Regions from separate parts of the Cutibacterium acnes genome, predicted to be linked through region 1. Evidence: riboswitches for the same ligand, from Rfam matches in the RefSeq annotation. Region 1 holds a riboswitch; each other region holds the start of a gene.
What was found. A riboswitch is a leader RNA that binds a small molecule or an ion and turns the genes downstream of it on or off. The one in region 1 is predicted to bind cobalamin.

Region 1 (4,741 bases):
GTGACGATGCCATCCTCGCTCCCGGGCTTGAGGAGATCACCGATCGTACCGGGATGCCGAGTTTCGGGGTGTTGCCCTGGGTCCCGGGGGTGTGGCTCGATGGCGAGGACGCCTTGGAAGTGGGGCGGTGGCGTCACGAGGGAGACGCCGTCGACCCGTCATCCTTACGGGTTGCGGTGGTGCGGTTCCCGCGCATCTCCAACGCCACCGACGTCGACGCCATGGCTGGCGAGACGGGGGTGGACGTCCAGGTGACGACAAACCCGGATACGTGTCAGGCCGCTGACGTTCTCGTTCTGCCGGGGTCGCGGTCCACAGTGTCCGACTTGGAATGGTTGCGACGCTCGGGCATCGCTGACGTCGTGGCTCGCCGTGCCGAGCAGGGGCGCACCGTGGTGGGCATTTGTGGCGGGTACCAGATGCTGTGCCGGACTATCCTCGACCCCGATGGTCAGGAGACGACTCCAGGAAGTGTCGTCGAAGGGCTTGGACTGCTGCCGGTCGAGGTGGACTTCGCCGCCACGAAGACCCTTGCCTTGTCGCACGGGACATGGCGGGGGATCGAGGTTGGTGGCTATGAAATCCATCACGGCGTCTGTCGTTCGCTTGAGGACGCTGAAGCCTTCCTCGACGGCGTACACGTCGGTCCGGTATGGGGGACGATGTGGCACGGGGCATTCGAGCACGACGAATTCCGTCGCACGTGGCTGGCTGACGCGGCCCGTCACGCTGGTTCATCCTGGCGTCCGCACTCTGACGAGCTGGGTTATCAGGCTCGACGCGAGGCGATGATCGAAACCCTTGCCGACGCGTTAGAGGCTCACGTCGATGTCGATCGGATACTGCACCTGGTGCGTTGATCTGGCGGTTGAGGATTTTCCTACTCGGCGATGAACTCGGCCACCTTGTTCTCAGATGACCTGGTTCAGGCTGTGAGTGTGCAAGAACACCACGGCGGCGACAGAGAACCCGTTATGCGGTGCGGTGATGTGTTCCTCGCTACCGCAGCATTAGGTGTGTGTGGTGTCTCGTCTCGGCTATGCTCGATATGCGATCGAGCGATGAGCAATCCGGTGAGATTCCGGAGCGGTCCCGCCACTGTGAGACACCCCATGCGGTGCAGCCAGACGCTCTGCCCGGTTCCTGCCGAACAAACCGTCAGGCGAGGGTACCTGAGGAGAACCACATGAACGATGCCACGTCACGCACGCTTTTCGGAGTGGGAGTCGGCCCGGGCGACCCGGAACTGGTCACCGTGAAAACCGTACGCATCTTGCGCGAGGCAGACGTGATCCTCGTTCCCTACACCGAGGCCACCACTGATGGTCCGGGGCGTGCCGAGAGCATCATCACAGCTGTCGCCCCCGACATCGCCGGGCGTATCAGACGCATCCCCTTCTCAATGCGGGAGAGGTCCGGTGTCGGTGAAAAGCGCAAGGCCTCCTGGCAGGTCTCCTCCGACGCCGTGGTTACAGCTTTTGATGAGGGAGCCCGTACCGTCGCCCTTGCCACCGTCGGTGATCCGACTGTTTTCTCTACCTTCACCTATCTGCGTGCCAACGTTGAGGAGAGGCTGCCCGACGTCACCGTCGAGTTGAGCCCTGGCATTACCGCCATGCAGGCCCTGTCGGCTGCATCCGGGCGTCCACTCGTCGAGGGCAAGGAGATCCTGGCCCTCGTCCCGGCTACCGTCGGCATCAGCAAACTTGGGCAGGTCCTCGACCTCGTTGACTCGGTTGCGATCTACAAGGGCGGACGTAAACTCCCCGACGTCGTCGAGCAGTTGCGCAGCCGGGACCGTCAGGCTGTCATCGGCACCGACGTCACCTTGGAATCCGAGCAGATCATCACCCTTGACGAAGTGGCTGACGCGCAGACTCTGCCGTATTTCTCGACCGTCTTGACCACTCCGGAGCGCACCACCACAGGAGGGAAACTGTGAGCGAACCTCAGGCCGCACGGCCCACCCAGCATGTGTCTGAGAAGGCTCTGGAGGATTTAGACCACAACGTCATCGAGCCGCCGCCGGTGCCCCGTCGTGACATCCCCGAAGGAGCCGGCAAGGTCGTTTTCGTTGGAGCCGGACCGGGTGCCCCAGACTTGGTGAGTGTGCGCGGCGCTCGGGTCATTGAAACCGCCGACATCATCATCTGGGCCTCCAGCCTGGTACATCCCGACATGGTTGCCCGTCACAAGGAGGGCGCTGAGCTCATCGACTCCGCCTCTATCCCCTTGGAGGACCTTGAACCTCTCTACACCCGCGCCCGCGACGAGGGCCTGATGGTGGCCAGGGTCCACACCGGTGACCCGTCCATCTACGGGGCTACCGCAGAACAGCGTGACCTGTGTCGTCGTATTGGTATTGACTTCGAGACCATTCCTGGCATCTCTGCTTTCTCGGCTGCCGCTGCACGGATGGACGTCGAGATCACTGTCCCGGAAGTCTCTCAGTCACTCATCCTCACCCGGCTCGAGGGCGGGCGCACACCCATGCCCGACGGTGAGACCGTTGCCTCCTTCGCCCGTCATGGGGCGACTATGGCAATCTACCTGTCAGCGGCCCGTAACAAGGCGCTTCAGGAGGCCTTACTGGAGGGCGGATATCTGCCGGAGACCCCCTGCATCATCGGGTATGCGGTGACCTGGCCCGAGGAGATGATGTTCCGCTGCGACCTGGCTCACCTGTCGGAGACGATGCGTAACCACAAGCTGTGGAAGCATGCGGTCGTCCTCGTGGGCCCGGCGCTGGCAGAGGGGCCGATCTCCACCCGCAGCCACCTCTATCATCCCGGTTTTCGTCACGAGTATCGCGCAGCCGACGCTCAGGCCCACGCTGACCTCAAGGCTCACGGTACCTGCGGCGTCTACCACCGGAACTCCACGAACCCCGACACGAAGGGCAATTCATGATTCGCGTCCACGGATATCTCGGCACTATTAGCGACGCCCTGCGCGAGGAAGTTACCCAGGCTGATCTCGTCGTCGGTGGTCAGCGTCACCTTGATGCCCTCGCTGTCCCCGACGATAAGCGTCAGAAACTTGGACTTATCGGGCCTGCCATTGAGCGGATCCAGTCGCTGCCTGACGACGCCAACGTCGTTGTTATCGCCTCCGGTGACCCGCTGTTTTTCGGTGTGGTTCGCCGGATCCGACAGGCCGGTTTGCGTGTCGAGGTGGTGACGGCTCCGACCTCTTTGCAGGCAGCGTTCGCCGCGGTCGCCCTGCCGTGGGATGACGCCCAGTTTGTCTCCTCCCACTCCAAGGACATCGAAACGGCCGTTCGGCTTGCGAAGATCCATCCCAAGGTTGGCGTGCTGACGGCGCCCAATCGAGGTCTCGCTGAGCTGGTTGATGGGCTTGCAGGTCGCGGCAAGACCTTCGTGCTGGCCGAGAAGATCGGTGAAGAGGGTCAGCGAGTACGCGTTCTGGACGAGGACGCTGCCAAAGCCGTTATCGCCGATGAGGACATCCTTAGCCCCAACGTCGTGCTGGTGCTTGAGCACCATCCGGATTCTCCGGAGGCCCTCGGCGTCAACCCCGAGCTCGCTGGTGATGTCAACGTCAACGGTCCCGACGCCCCGCAGCCAGGTTCCGACACCAACCCCGACGGTTCCGATCGTGACCCGATCATCGGACAGATCATCAACTCCGACGCTGCCGTAGCCCACGCCGAGGCCATTGACCACGCTCTCAAGCGTGAGACGAAGAAGTATGTCGGGCCATCGCGCACCGGTCTGGCCGCAGCATGGGGGGAGTGCGATCTCATCATTTCCCACTTGGCCCTGGGCGCTACTACGCGGATCATTGCCCCACTACTGGAGTCCAAGAAGACCGACCCGGGAGTGGTCGTCGTTGACGAGGCTGGACGCTTTGCCATCCCGTTGGTGGGTGGTCACGTCGGTGGAGCCAACGAACTCTCCCGCACCGTTGCCGAGGCCCTCAGCGGTACCGCGGTTGTCTCCACCGCTACCGACTCCCTCGGTGTACCGGCCCTCGACCAGCTTGGCTGGGCCTACGAGGGCGATGTCGCGGGTGTAACCGGATCGATCATCGCCGGACGTCCGGTGCTCGTCGTCCGCGAGCAGCCTTGGCCGTTGCCCCCGCTACCCAAGAACGTCACCGAGGACGCCGAGACCCCGGCTGCTCGGGTTATCGTTTCCGAGCGGGTTGCAGAGCGCGTCTTCGCCGATCATGGTGACGACCTGCCTACCGTTGTCTTGCATCCGAGCTGTCTAGTCGTCGGGATGGGATGCAACAAGGGCACCGAGGTCGAGTCACTGCGTCAACTCCTCGTTAAGACTTTGGAGGATAACGGCCTGGCTCTCGGTTCGGTGACCCGCTTGGTGTCCCACGAGGTTAAGGCCGGCGAGCTTGGTTTGGTGAAGCTGGCTAACCAACTCGGTGTGGAATATCGCACTGAGTCCGCCGAGGCTCTGGCCGCCCACGATGTCCCGACACCTTCCGACGTCGTCGCCCGGGAGGTCGGGACACCGAGCGTCAGTGAGGCCGCGGTGTTGTGTCAGGGGGCCGAGTTGCTGGTACATAAGACCAAAACCTCGGACGCTACCTGCGCCATCGGCCGCATCCCGGCACATGGCCATCTGTCGGTGGTTGGGCTCGGACCGGGCTCCCGTGATCTGCTGACTCCGCGCGCCGTCGAGGCCATCCGCAATGCTACGTTCGTCGCTGGTTACGCCCCTTATGTCCGCCAGATACGGGATCTGGTGCGCCCAGGGGCCAC
Region 2 (4,741 bases), 700 kb from region 1:
TGATGCGACGGATCCGGTCGAAGGGGCCCGATTCTTCAGCCCGACCGCATCCGGGACACTCGTCGTCGATAATTCCGGTGTAGCCGCACTGTGGATCCCGGTCGACGGGATGGTTGATAGAGCCGTATCCGATGCCACTGGCTGCCATGTGTCGCACGATCGCTGCGAAGGCGTCAACATTGCGGGCTGGATCCCCCGACAACTCCACGTAGGAAATATGGCCACCATTGGTGAAGGCGTGGTAGGGAGCCTCGATGGCGATCTTGTCTGCGGCACCGATGTGGTACCAGACCGGCACGTGGAAGCTGTTCGTGTAGTACTCGCGGTCGGTCACTCCCGGGATCGACCCGTAGCGCTGCCGATCCATTCGGACGAACCGCCCCGACAGTCCCTCAGCCGGGGTGGCCAGGGCCGAGAAGTTCAGGCCGGTGCGCTCGGCAGCCTCGTCCATACGTTCCCGCAGGTGACCAACGATCCGCAGGCCAAGCTGTTGCGCTTCTTCCGACTCACCGTGGTGGACTCCGATCAACGCCGTAAGCGTCTCGGCAAGCCCGATGAACCCCACCGAAAGAGTCCCGTGTTTCAGCACCTCGGCGACGGAGTCATCGGCACGCAGCTCCTCAGAGTCGATCCATACCCCTTGGCCCATGAGGAAGGGAAAATTGCGCACCAGCTTGTGAGATTGGATCTTGAGACGGTCGAGGAGCTGGTCAATGACCAGATCAATCATCCGGTCGTACGAAGCGAAGAAGGCATCGACGTCGTGATGGGCTTCGATGGCCAATCTGGGCAGGTTGATCGACGTGAACGACAGGTTTCCACGTCCCCAGGTCTGGGCCCGGGACGGGTCATGCACGTTCGACATCACCCGAGTGCGGCAACCCATGTACGCGATTTCCGTCTCGGGGTGGCCAGGCCGGTAGAACTCGGCGTTGAAGGGGGCATCCTGGAAGGAGAAGTTCGGGAACAGCCGCTTGGCGCTCACCCGGCACGCCAGCCGGAACAGGTCGTAGTTGGGATCGCCCGGGTTGAGGTTGACCCCTTTCTGTACCCGGAAGATCTGGATCGGGAAGATCGCGGTCTCCCCGCCACCCAGCCCCGCCTCGGTGGCCTCCAACAGGCAGCGCATTACCATCCGCGCCTCCGGGCGTGTGTCGGTACCGTAGTTGATCGACGAGAATGGCGTCTGCGCTCCGGCCCGCGAGTTCATGGTGTTGAGGTTGGCGATGAGGGCCTCCATCGCCTGGTAGGTCTGGCGTCGGGTCTCTTCGAGGGCCTGACGACGAATCCGCTCGGCAAGGCGATCAGTGTCGCGGACGAGTCCAGCAAACAGCCGCCCGACCTGCTCGCGCTCGGCAGCAAGACCAGTCTCGTCAGGTTCCAACGTCCATTCCGAGGCCGCTTCCCGCACCTCGTCAACCTTGTCCTCGTCGCCCCCAAGAACCTCAAAGATTCGTGCCAGACCGGTCTGGGCGGCGCGCCTAAAGGTCTTGGCGACACCCGGTGCCATGTCACGATCAAAATTTGGCACGGCCTGACCACCGTGCTGGTCATTCTGGTTGGACTGGATGGCAATGCAAGCCAAGGCTGCGTATGACCCGATGGACTGCGGGGCACGCAGCACACCGTGGCCGGTGGAGAACCCGTGCTCGAACAAGTCGGTGAGGTTAATCTGGCAGCAGGTAGTTGTCAGAGTAAGAAAATCGAGGTCGTGGATATGGATGTCACCGTCACGGTGGGCGGCGGCGTGGGCAGGGTCGAGTACCTCCAGCAAGTTGAACTGTTTGGCTGACTCGGTGCCATAGCGCAGCATCGACCCCATAGCGGAGTTGCCGTCAACGTTGGCGTTCTCCCGCTTGGCATCAGCCTCCTCTGCGGACGCGAAAGTGATCTCGCGCAGGGTGCGCATCAATGCTGACTGCTGGTCACGGGCGACGGTGCGGCGCTGTCGGTACAGGATGTATGCCTTGGCGACGTCGTCATGCCCCTGGTCCATGAGCGTCTTCTCGACGAGATCCTGGATGGTCTCAACGTCCGGGGTCTCCTCGCCCATCTCGCTCAGCCGAGACATGACCTCCAAGGCAACCTCAGATGCATGCAACTCGGAGGTACCCATCCCGCATGCCACGAAAGCCTTACGGACAGCCTCGACGATCTTCGTCGAGTCGAAGCGGATCACCCTGCCGTCACGTTTGCGAATGGACGTCGGTACTGCGCGTTGCTGACTAATGGTCTGGTCGTCTGGTTGAACGATCGTCGACATGCTCACTCCTCGAAGCAGCGCACAGGTGGAGCATGGATAGCCCCGGGTCGTCCCGCGCGCCCGTTGTCGTACCGGGTCGTTGACCCGGGTACTGGCAGGTATTCGGACTTCAGGGCCCTCCGTCGTTAGACGGGTTCCTACCGAGCGACGCTTCCCAGCCAGCTGGCCAGTGCGTGATGTCGCCGTCGTTCCCTGTTACCGCTGCGGGGCAGTTCCGGTTTCCCACCGGATTCCCTCTTGCCTCCCATCACCGCCACACGAAGGGTTATCCCCTACATCTGGTGCCTGACGATGGGAACCAGCACAAGATAAAGGGTATACGCATTGGTGGCACACCTGCACGCGACCCCCCGAGTTGCCACGAAACAGCGCAGAGTCTGGCCTTACAAACCGGTTTTCCATCCTTGTAGCGGCGGCTGGCATGATGGACACACGCTCAGGGAAAGGACACTCCCATGAAGATCACCAGCACATCCATCACCGAGGGTCAGCCAATCGAACTGGCCTACGCCCACGCCGACGCGGGCGGCAAGAACATCAGCCCCCAGCTCAGTTGGACACCCGGCCCAGAGGGCACCAAGTCGTACGCCATCACCATCTACGACCCTGACGCCCCCACCGGATCAGGTTTCTGGCACTGGATTCTCGCCGATATCCCGGCCGACGTCACCTCTCTTGGCGAGGGCGGCCCGCTGCCCGCTGGGGGACGGGAGTGGACCAACGATTACCAGGAGGAGGGCTACTCCGGCGCCTGTCCGCCTCCCGGCCCCGCTCACCGTTACATCCACACTGTCCATGCCATGCCGACTGAACACCTCGACATCCCCGACGAGGCGGCAAACGTCCAAGTGCGCTTCGCCATCCACACCACCGAGTTGGACTCGGCGTCAATCACCGGAACCTTCCAGCAGTCCTGAGCCATCCTGTACCGATGAGGCAGGTGTCGCGGGTGTCCGCGGCACCTGCTTGACTGACATCGTGAAGGTTCGGCAGGCACTTCTCATCGTCCTTGTCCTTTTCGGCCTGGTTTCGGTGCCCCTTTCTGCCAGCGCCGCACCGCCAAGCCCTACTCCGACGACCACCAGTACCGCGTACGTCAGTGAGACCCCGACCTCACGGCCATCGGTTGACGGGGGCCCGGGAGCGGGTATGGGCTGGGATTCGACCCCGGTGTCCTCCGACATGGCCGCGAGAATGGACTGTGCTTCGGTCATGTTTGTAGGCGTGCGAGGGTCGGGGGAGACCCCGCCGTACGGCGACACGATTACGTCAATCCGTGACGCCCTAGCGCAAAAGTGGCGAGGCAAGGGGACCGTTCGTCAGGTGTACCTGAACTACCCGGCCGCTGACCCCCACACCTTGCAGAACACCCCGATGAGCTCTCTGCTCTTCGACTCCACGATGCCATCAACCGAATATTTCGATTCAGCAGCTCTGGGAGCCAAAAAACTCATCGCCTTGCTTAATACCGAGAAAAAGCAGTGCCCTAAGGAATGGGTGGTTCTCGCTGGTTTTTCCCAGGGGTCACAAGCCATCACGCAGGCCCTTGCTCAGACCGACACCCCACAGCGTCTAGCAGGTGCCATCCTGGTCGGAAACCCCGACCATTACCCCGGCCAGAACGTCCAGGAGGTCAGTGGAGACGCCGACCAGTCAGCAATTGGTATGGCCGCCATCCTCTACTACCTACGTGAGCGCGCGAATGCCACCCCGGGCGCTAATCGTGACGCCCAGATGCGGGCCATCATCGAAGCCACGCTTAGTCTGAGCCAAAACTCCATCAACCAGAAAGCCCTCGATGCCGACATGTCGAAGGCCGGAGCTGCAATTCCAGCGGAGGCATACCCGGAAACGTATTCGGTGTGCATGAAGGGTGATCCGGTCTGCGATACCGCACCGGCCCTCACACGCATCCTCACCTTGCAGTCGACTTGGCAGGACGAACTCAATCAAGGCCGTCCGATTCACATGGGCTACACCCGCACAGTCATGGAAGGGGCGTTGGACCGCATTGCTCAGCGTACTAACGCCATCGGTGCCGCCGAGGCAAAGGGGACTCCCCTGCCTCACGGGTCGACGGTGGCGGTGACGACTCGCGACTGGGGACCGCTTCAGATCGGCGTGGCTGTGGGTGCAGGTGTTGCTGGGCTAGGGGCGGGCTGGCTCTTGGGACGTGCCGGTCGACGTCGTCAGCGTCGCCGCCGTTGGCACTAAACGGGTTAAATCTCGAAGAACCACTGCCCCGTGGCCACAACGCCAATGACATCGGCCAGCAGAAGAATACCGAAGGCTGCCAGAAGAGCTGAGATACCGCGGCGGACTGCCACCGCGTGACTTTCTCGAATACCCGTCACCATGCTGGCGACACGATCTGGTCCGCCAATGAGATACGCGATCACCAGGACAATCAGCAGACTATGGCTACAGGCGACCCAAATTAGCGATTCGACGACAGCCCAGCTCTGATGCGGAAGATGA
Region 3 (4,741 bases), 190 kb from region 1:
GATGGCCTCGTCGAGGGAGTTCGTGTGCAGGGACTGAGTGTGTCCCTGAGTGGCTCCCATGGCCTCCACACAAGTACGAATCACGTTGTTGTAAACGTCCTGGGCTGTCAACGACCAGCCAGAGGTCTGCGAGTGAGTGCGTAAGCTCATCGACTTCGGATTCTTCGGGTTGAACTGGTGCACCAGCTTGGCCCACAGCATGCGGGCCGCACGCATCTTGGCGACCTCCATGAAGAAGTTGGTGCCAATGGCCCAGAAGAAGGAAAGACGCGGCGCAAACTGGTCGACCTGTAGGCCCACCGACTCACCGGCGCGAATGTAATCAACGCCGTCGGCCAGAGTGTAGGCCATCTCGATATCGGCGGTAGCGCCAGCTTCTTGCATGTGGTAGCCGGAGATCGAGATGGAGTTCCACTTCGGCATGTTCGCGCTGGTGTACGCGAAGATGTCGGAGATAATCCGCATCGAAGGCAGCGGCGGATAGATGTACGTGTTACGAACCATGAACTCCTTGAGGATGTCGTTCTGGATCGTTCCGGCGAGCTGCTCGGGCTTGGCGCCTTGCTCCTCAGCGGTAACAACGTACAGGGCAAGAATCGGCAGCACTGCGCCGTTCATCGTCATGGACACCGACATGCGGTCCAGCGGGATGCCCGCAAAGAGCTCACGCATGTCCAGGATGGAGTCCACGGCCACGCCTGCCATACCGACATCGCCGGGAACACGCGGGTTGTCAGAGTCGTAGCCGCGATGGGTCGGCAGGTCGAAGGCGACCGACAGGCCCTTCTGACCGGCGGCCAGGTTACGACGGTAGAACGCGTTGGACTCTTTAGCGGTGGAGAATCCGGCGTACTGGCGAATCGTCCACGGCCGGAAGGCATACATGGTGGCGTACGGGCCATGTGTGAATGGTGGCAGACCGGCGTAGGTGTCTAGCCAGTCCATGTCACCGTAGACGTCCTCGGAGTAGAGGTGACCAACCGGAATTTGCTCCGGAGTGGTCCAGGGCTCCTGCTCACCGGCGGCCGCAGCCAATCTGGCGAACTGCTCCTGCGCATCTGCGGGAACCGAAGAATCCCCGAGGTTAATGGAATCGAAACGAGGCAGGGTGGTCACTTGGCAACTCCCAACGTGTCCAGAGTGGCGGTCAGGACGTCCACGACGTCCATCCCGAGGTAGATGCGCCCGTCGATGACCTTCTCGGCCTCGGCGGCATCATCACCGAATTCCTTGAAGGCACCTGACAGGTAAACCAGCTTGGCGCCAGCCTCCTTGAGGGCCTTGGCGACCTCGAGACCTTGAGCCGCGTAGGTCTTGGCGTTCGAGCACAGGTCGGCGATATCAGCACCAGACTCCTTAAAGGCCTTCACGACCTCCTCGGTGGTGCCCCCCTCACACTCGGGGGTTTCCATGCCGGCGATGTGCCATACCGGGGCGGAGAATCCCTCGCGCGGGCCAAAGTCACGGCGGGTTCCCAGGCAGGCCAGGAACACTTTTGGACGCTCAGGGCAAGTGGCAGAGCGATCAACGAGGGCCTCGAAGACCTCGGCGTCACGGTGCCATTCCAGACCCTCACGGGCCGGGGCTGCTGGATACGGTTTGGTCTCGACGGACTTGGCATCGAGCAGCGGGAACTCACTGACGGCCGTAATCGGCTGCTTGCGAGTGGCAAGACGCTTGGCACGCTCGGTGTTGAGCTTGTCGAGCTCGGTGCGGACATGGTCGCCGGTGAGGGCGGCAGCCATGCCACCAGCAGCCTCGACGGCCTGGAACTCGGCCCAACCGGCATCCTCCAACTTCTTGGTGAGTGCCTCGACATAGAAGGAGCCACCAGCTGGATCATTAGCGCGACCAATATTCGACTCTTCAGCGAGAATGATGCCGGTGTTGCGAGCGATACGACGAGAGAAGTCACTCTTCGGTAAACCAATAGCGGCGTCGAAAGGCAAGGTCGTGACCGCCTCAGCGCCACCGACAGCAGCACCGAAGGTTGCGATCGTGCCACGAAGGATATTGACGTAAGGATCGTCGCGAGTGAGCTCGCGCCAGCTGGTGACCGCTTCTTGACGGGCACCACGCTTAGCAGCCGGTACCTCGAAGACCTCGCCAACACGGTTCCACAAGGTACGTAGGGCACGCAGACGGGAAATAGTGAGGAACTCGTCGTGGGTGGCCGTGACGCGGAAGTTGATGGAATCGAAGGCCTGCTCAGCTGTCAGCCCCTGCTCAATGAAAGCTCGGACGTACTCAACGCCGGTCGCGACAGCCCACGCGAGTTCGTGCACGTCGCCAGCACCGGCGTTGTGGTAGATCGTGGCGTCAACGACGAAGGGGCGGGAGTTCTTGTAATTCTCGGTCTTCTTGACCCACTCGGCCATCCCGGACAAGTCTGGGTTACCGCCATTAAGGGCCGCAAAACCGATGGGGTCCAGACCGAGGTTAAACGACAGCTTGTCAGCATCGATCTTGGACTCAATGTAAACATCAAGGAGAGCCTGAGCAGCGGCCTCCTGGTCATCACGGCTAGAGACCTCAACCTTGGCCAGGTCGAGCAACACATCCTTGAGGTCACCCGCAATGTCCTCGGGCTTAATGGCGTCAGCCCCGACCCGCAGCCACAGGGACGTCACGCCACGCTCAAGGTCGGCGATAACGGCCTTTTTAGTGAACGCGACATCGGGATCCTCATGAAGGGCCCGGACATCCCATGCATCCATGCCGCCTTCACGGATCGTGGTACCACGAGTGAACGGCGGCACGCCCGGAACACCGAGCTTCTCGGGGGCATCCTGACGCCGGTACATCGGCTCGATCTGGATGCCGTCGACCGTAGTCGGCTCGAGGCGCTTCATTCCCTGCTCGATGTTGAGTTCCTTGCCCTCGGGACGACCCCGGTTCAGAACCTTAAGGACCGCCTCCTCCCACTGCTCGTGGGTGACCTTCGGGAAGTCCCCGGCCAGGCTCAACTCCTCAGGCATCCTGTCCTCGACGGACTTGGATGCGAGGTTGTCAGGATCAGTCATTCGTTAGACTCCTGCTCCGCTGTGGATGGTTGGACGACCTCGGTCGGCCCTCGAGACCTCGGACGCTGTGGTACACGCGTAGTGCACCACACGCTCTGGCAGGTATTCGGACTCGTGGGCACCTCGTCTGCCGACGAGTCCTACGTCACCGCTTCCCAGACCGAAGCCCAGTGCTTGATCGCTGCCAAACCGATTCGAGAACCGGATAAGCGACGATGGTGATGTCGTTCCCACTCACCGCTGCGGGGCAGTTCCGGAGTCTCACCGGATTCCCTCTTACCGCCTCAAAATCCCACGAAGGATTCCTTGGCACCAGCAGGTACGATACTAGGCCGCGCACAACCACCTCCGTGCAGCGGGGTCACAAGTGCACGATTGTGCACATGCAGGATGAACGGCCGCGCAGTAACTGCTAGAGCCTGCGGTACTGGGCTCAGTTAGCCGCTTTGGACATGACACCCGTACTCACCAGCCATTCACCAGCGGCCCACGAGGTGTTAGCCTCGCCGCTATTGACAGCTGAGCCGCTGACAAGGAGGTCAATCATGGCATTGCAGGAAATCGAATTCACTTCACGCAACAGACGCGACGCCATCCAGGCATGGGCTTACGAACCAGTGGGAACGCCGGCGGCCGTCGTCCAGATCATCCACGGTCTGGGTGAGCACTCACGCCGCTACCTGCACATGATTTCAGCTCTGCTAGATGCGAGCTTTATCGTCGTCGCTGACGACCATGCCGGCCACGGTCGCACCGCCATGCAGTCGGGCCAGTGGGCTGACGCGGGCGACAACTCCGCCGAGGTTGTCATTTCCGACGAGCTCACACTGCAGCAGCAGTTGACAGGCCACCCTGGGTGGTCTTCGGTCACAGTTGGGGTTCCCTGATTGCCCGTGCGATGGCTACCCGCCCCAACGCCCGCCTCGACGGCTTAGCACTAGGCGGCGTCGTGGCGCAGCTACGCGGCCTCGAGACCACCCTTGACCACGAGGCGCTCGCGAAGGCCATGGCGACCAACCCGGCCGGTCCCGCCCCCGAGTCCCTCGTCGCCCAAATGTTTGACGGATGTACTGACCGCTTGAGCGAAGGCGACGGCCCCACCGGCTGGGTGGCTCGTAACAGGGACGTGGTTGCCGACTACGGCAAAGATAAGTTCAATAATTTCGGTGCCCAAATGAGCACGCGCTTCCTGCAGGGTTTCGCCGACATCTACGACATGGCTAACGGGGAGGGCTTCTATGCGGCGATGCCGAAGATCCCCATCGCCTTGTTTGCGGGCAGCGAGGATCCTGCGGGCAACTTCGGCACCGGCGTGCAGGCTGTCGCGCAACGCCTGCGAAGGGACGGGCACGACGTCGAGCTACACCTATACGACGGCCTGCGCCACGAGGTGCACAACGAGCCCGAGTCGCGTGCCGACGTGGAATCGAGCCTCGTCACCTTCGTAGATCGAGTGGCCAAGAGGAATTAGGCGGTCGCGATAGTGATCGTTGCAGGGCTCACCCTGGACGGCGAGCCCTGCAACGAGGTGTTGCCGGAGGCCGGAAAAAGGTGACTGGTGTCGTACGCCACATCGCTGCCTTAAACTCATGGGGACCCCCGAAAGGACCTCCCGTGAAGATTGCCGTTGCAGGATTGGGCTACGTCGGAATGGCCAATGCCGTGTTGCTGGCCCAGCATAACAGCGTCGTCGCTATCGATATCGACGCTGAGCGGGT

Region 2: another riboswitch for cobalamin. It lies ahead of CPA42_RS11305 (anaerobic ribonucleoside triphosphate reductase); the one in region 1 lies ahead of cobI (precorrin-2 C(20)-methyltransferase).
Region 3: another riboswitch for cobalamin. It lies ahead of mutA (methylmalonyl-CoA mutase small subunit); the one in region 1 lies ahead of cobI (precorrin-2 C(20)-methyltransferase).

What each region holds. Positions count from the first base shown of each region.
Region 1 is NZ_CP023676.1:453,850-458,590, forward strand. Features, by position in the region: gene CPA42_RS02255 (cobyric acid synthase) at 1-860, shown strand, start outside; cobalamin riboswitch at 1,005-1,165, shown strand; gene cobI (precorrin-2 C(20)-methyltransferase) at 1,187-1,942, shown strand; gene cobM (precorrin-4 C(11)-methyltransferase) at 1,939-2,910, shown strand; gene cobJ (precorrin-3B C(17)-methyltransferase) at 2,907-4,741, shown strand, end outside.
Region 2 is NZ_CP023676.1:2,249,567-2,254,307, forward strand. Features, by position in the region: gene CPA42_RS11305 (anaerobic ribonucleoside triphosphate reductase) at 1-2,263, opposite strand, end outside; cobalamin riboswitch at 2,340-2,533, opposite strand; gene CPA42_RS11310 (YbhB/YbcL family Raf kinase inhibitor-like protein) at 2,719-3,180, shown strand; gene CPA42_RS11315 (cutinase family protein) at 3,413-4,477, shown strand; gene CPA42_RS11320 (membrane protein) at 4,483-4,741, opposite strand, start outside.
Region 3 is NZ_CP023676.1:646,850-651,590, reverse strand. Features, by position in the region: gene scpA (methylmalonyl-CoA mutase) at 1-1,116, opposite strand, end outside; gene mutA (methylmalonyl-CoA mutase small subunit) at 1,113-3,023, opposite strand; cobalamin riboswitch at 3,104-3,355, opposite strand; gene CPA42_RS13365 (alpha/beta hydrolase) at 3,569-3,910, shown strand; gene CPA42_RS13065 (serine aminopeptidase domain-containing protein) at 3,880-4,494, shown strand; gene CPA42_RS03260 (nucleotide sugar dehydrogenase) at 4,638-4,741, shown strand, end outside.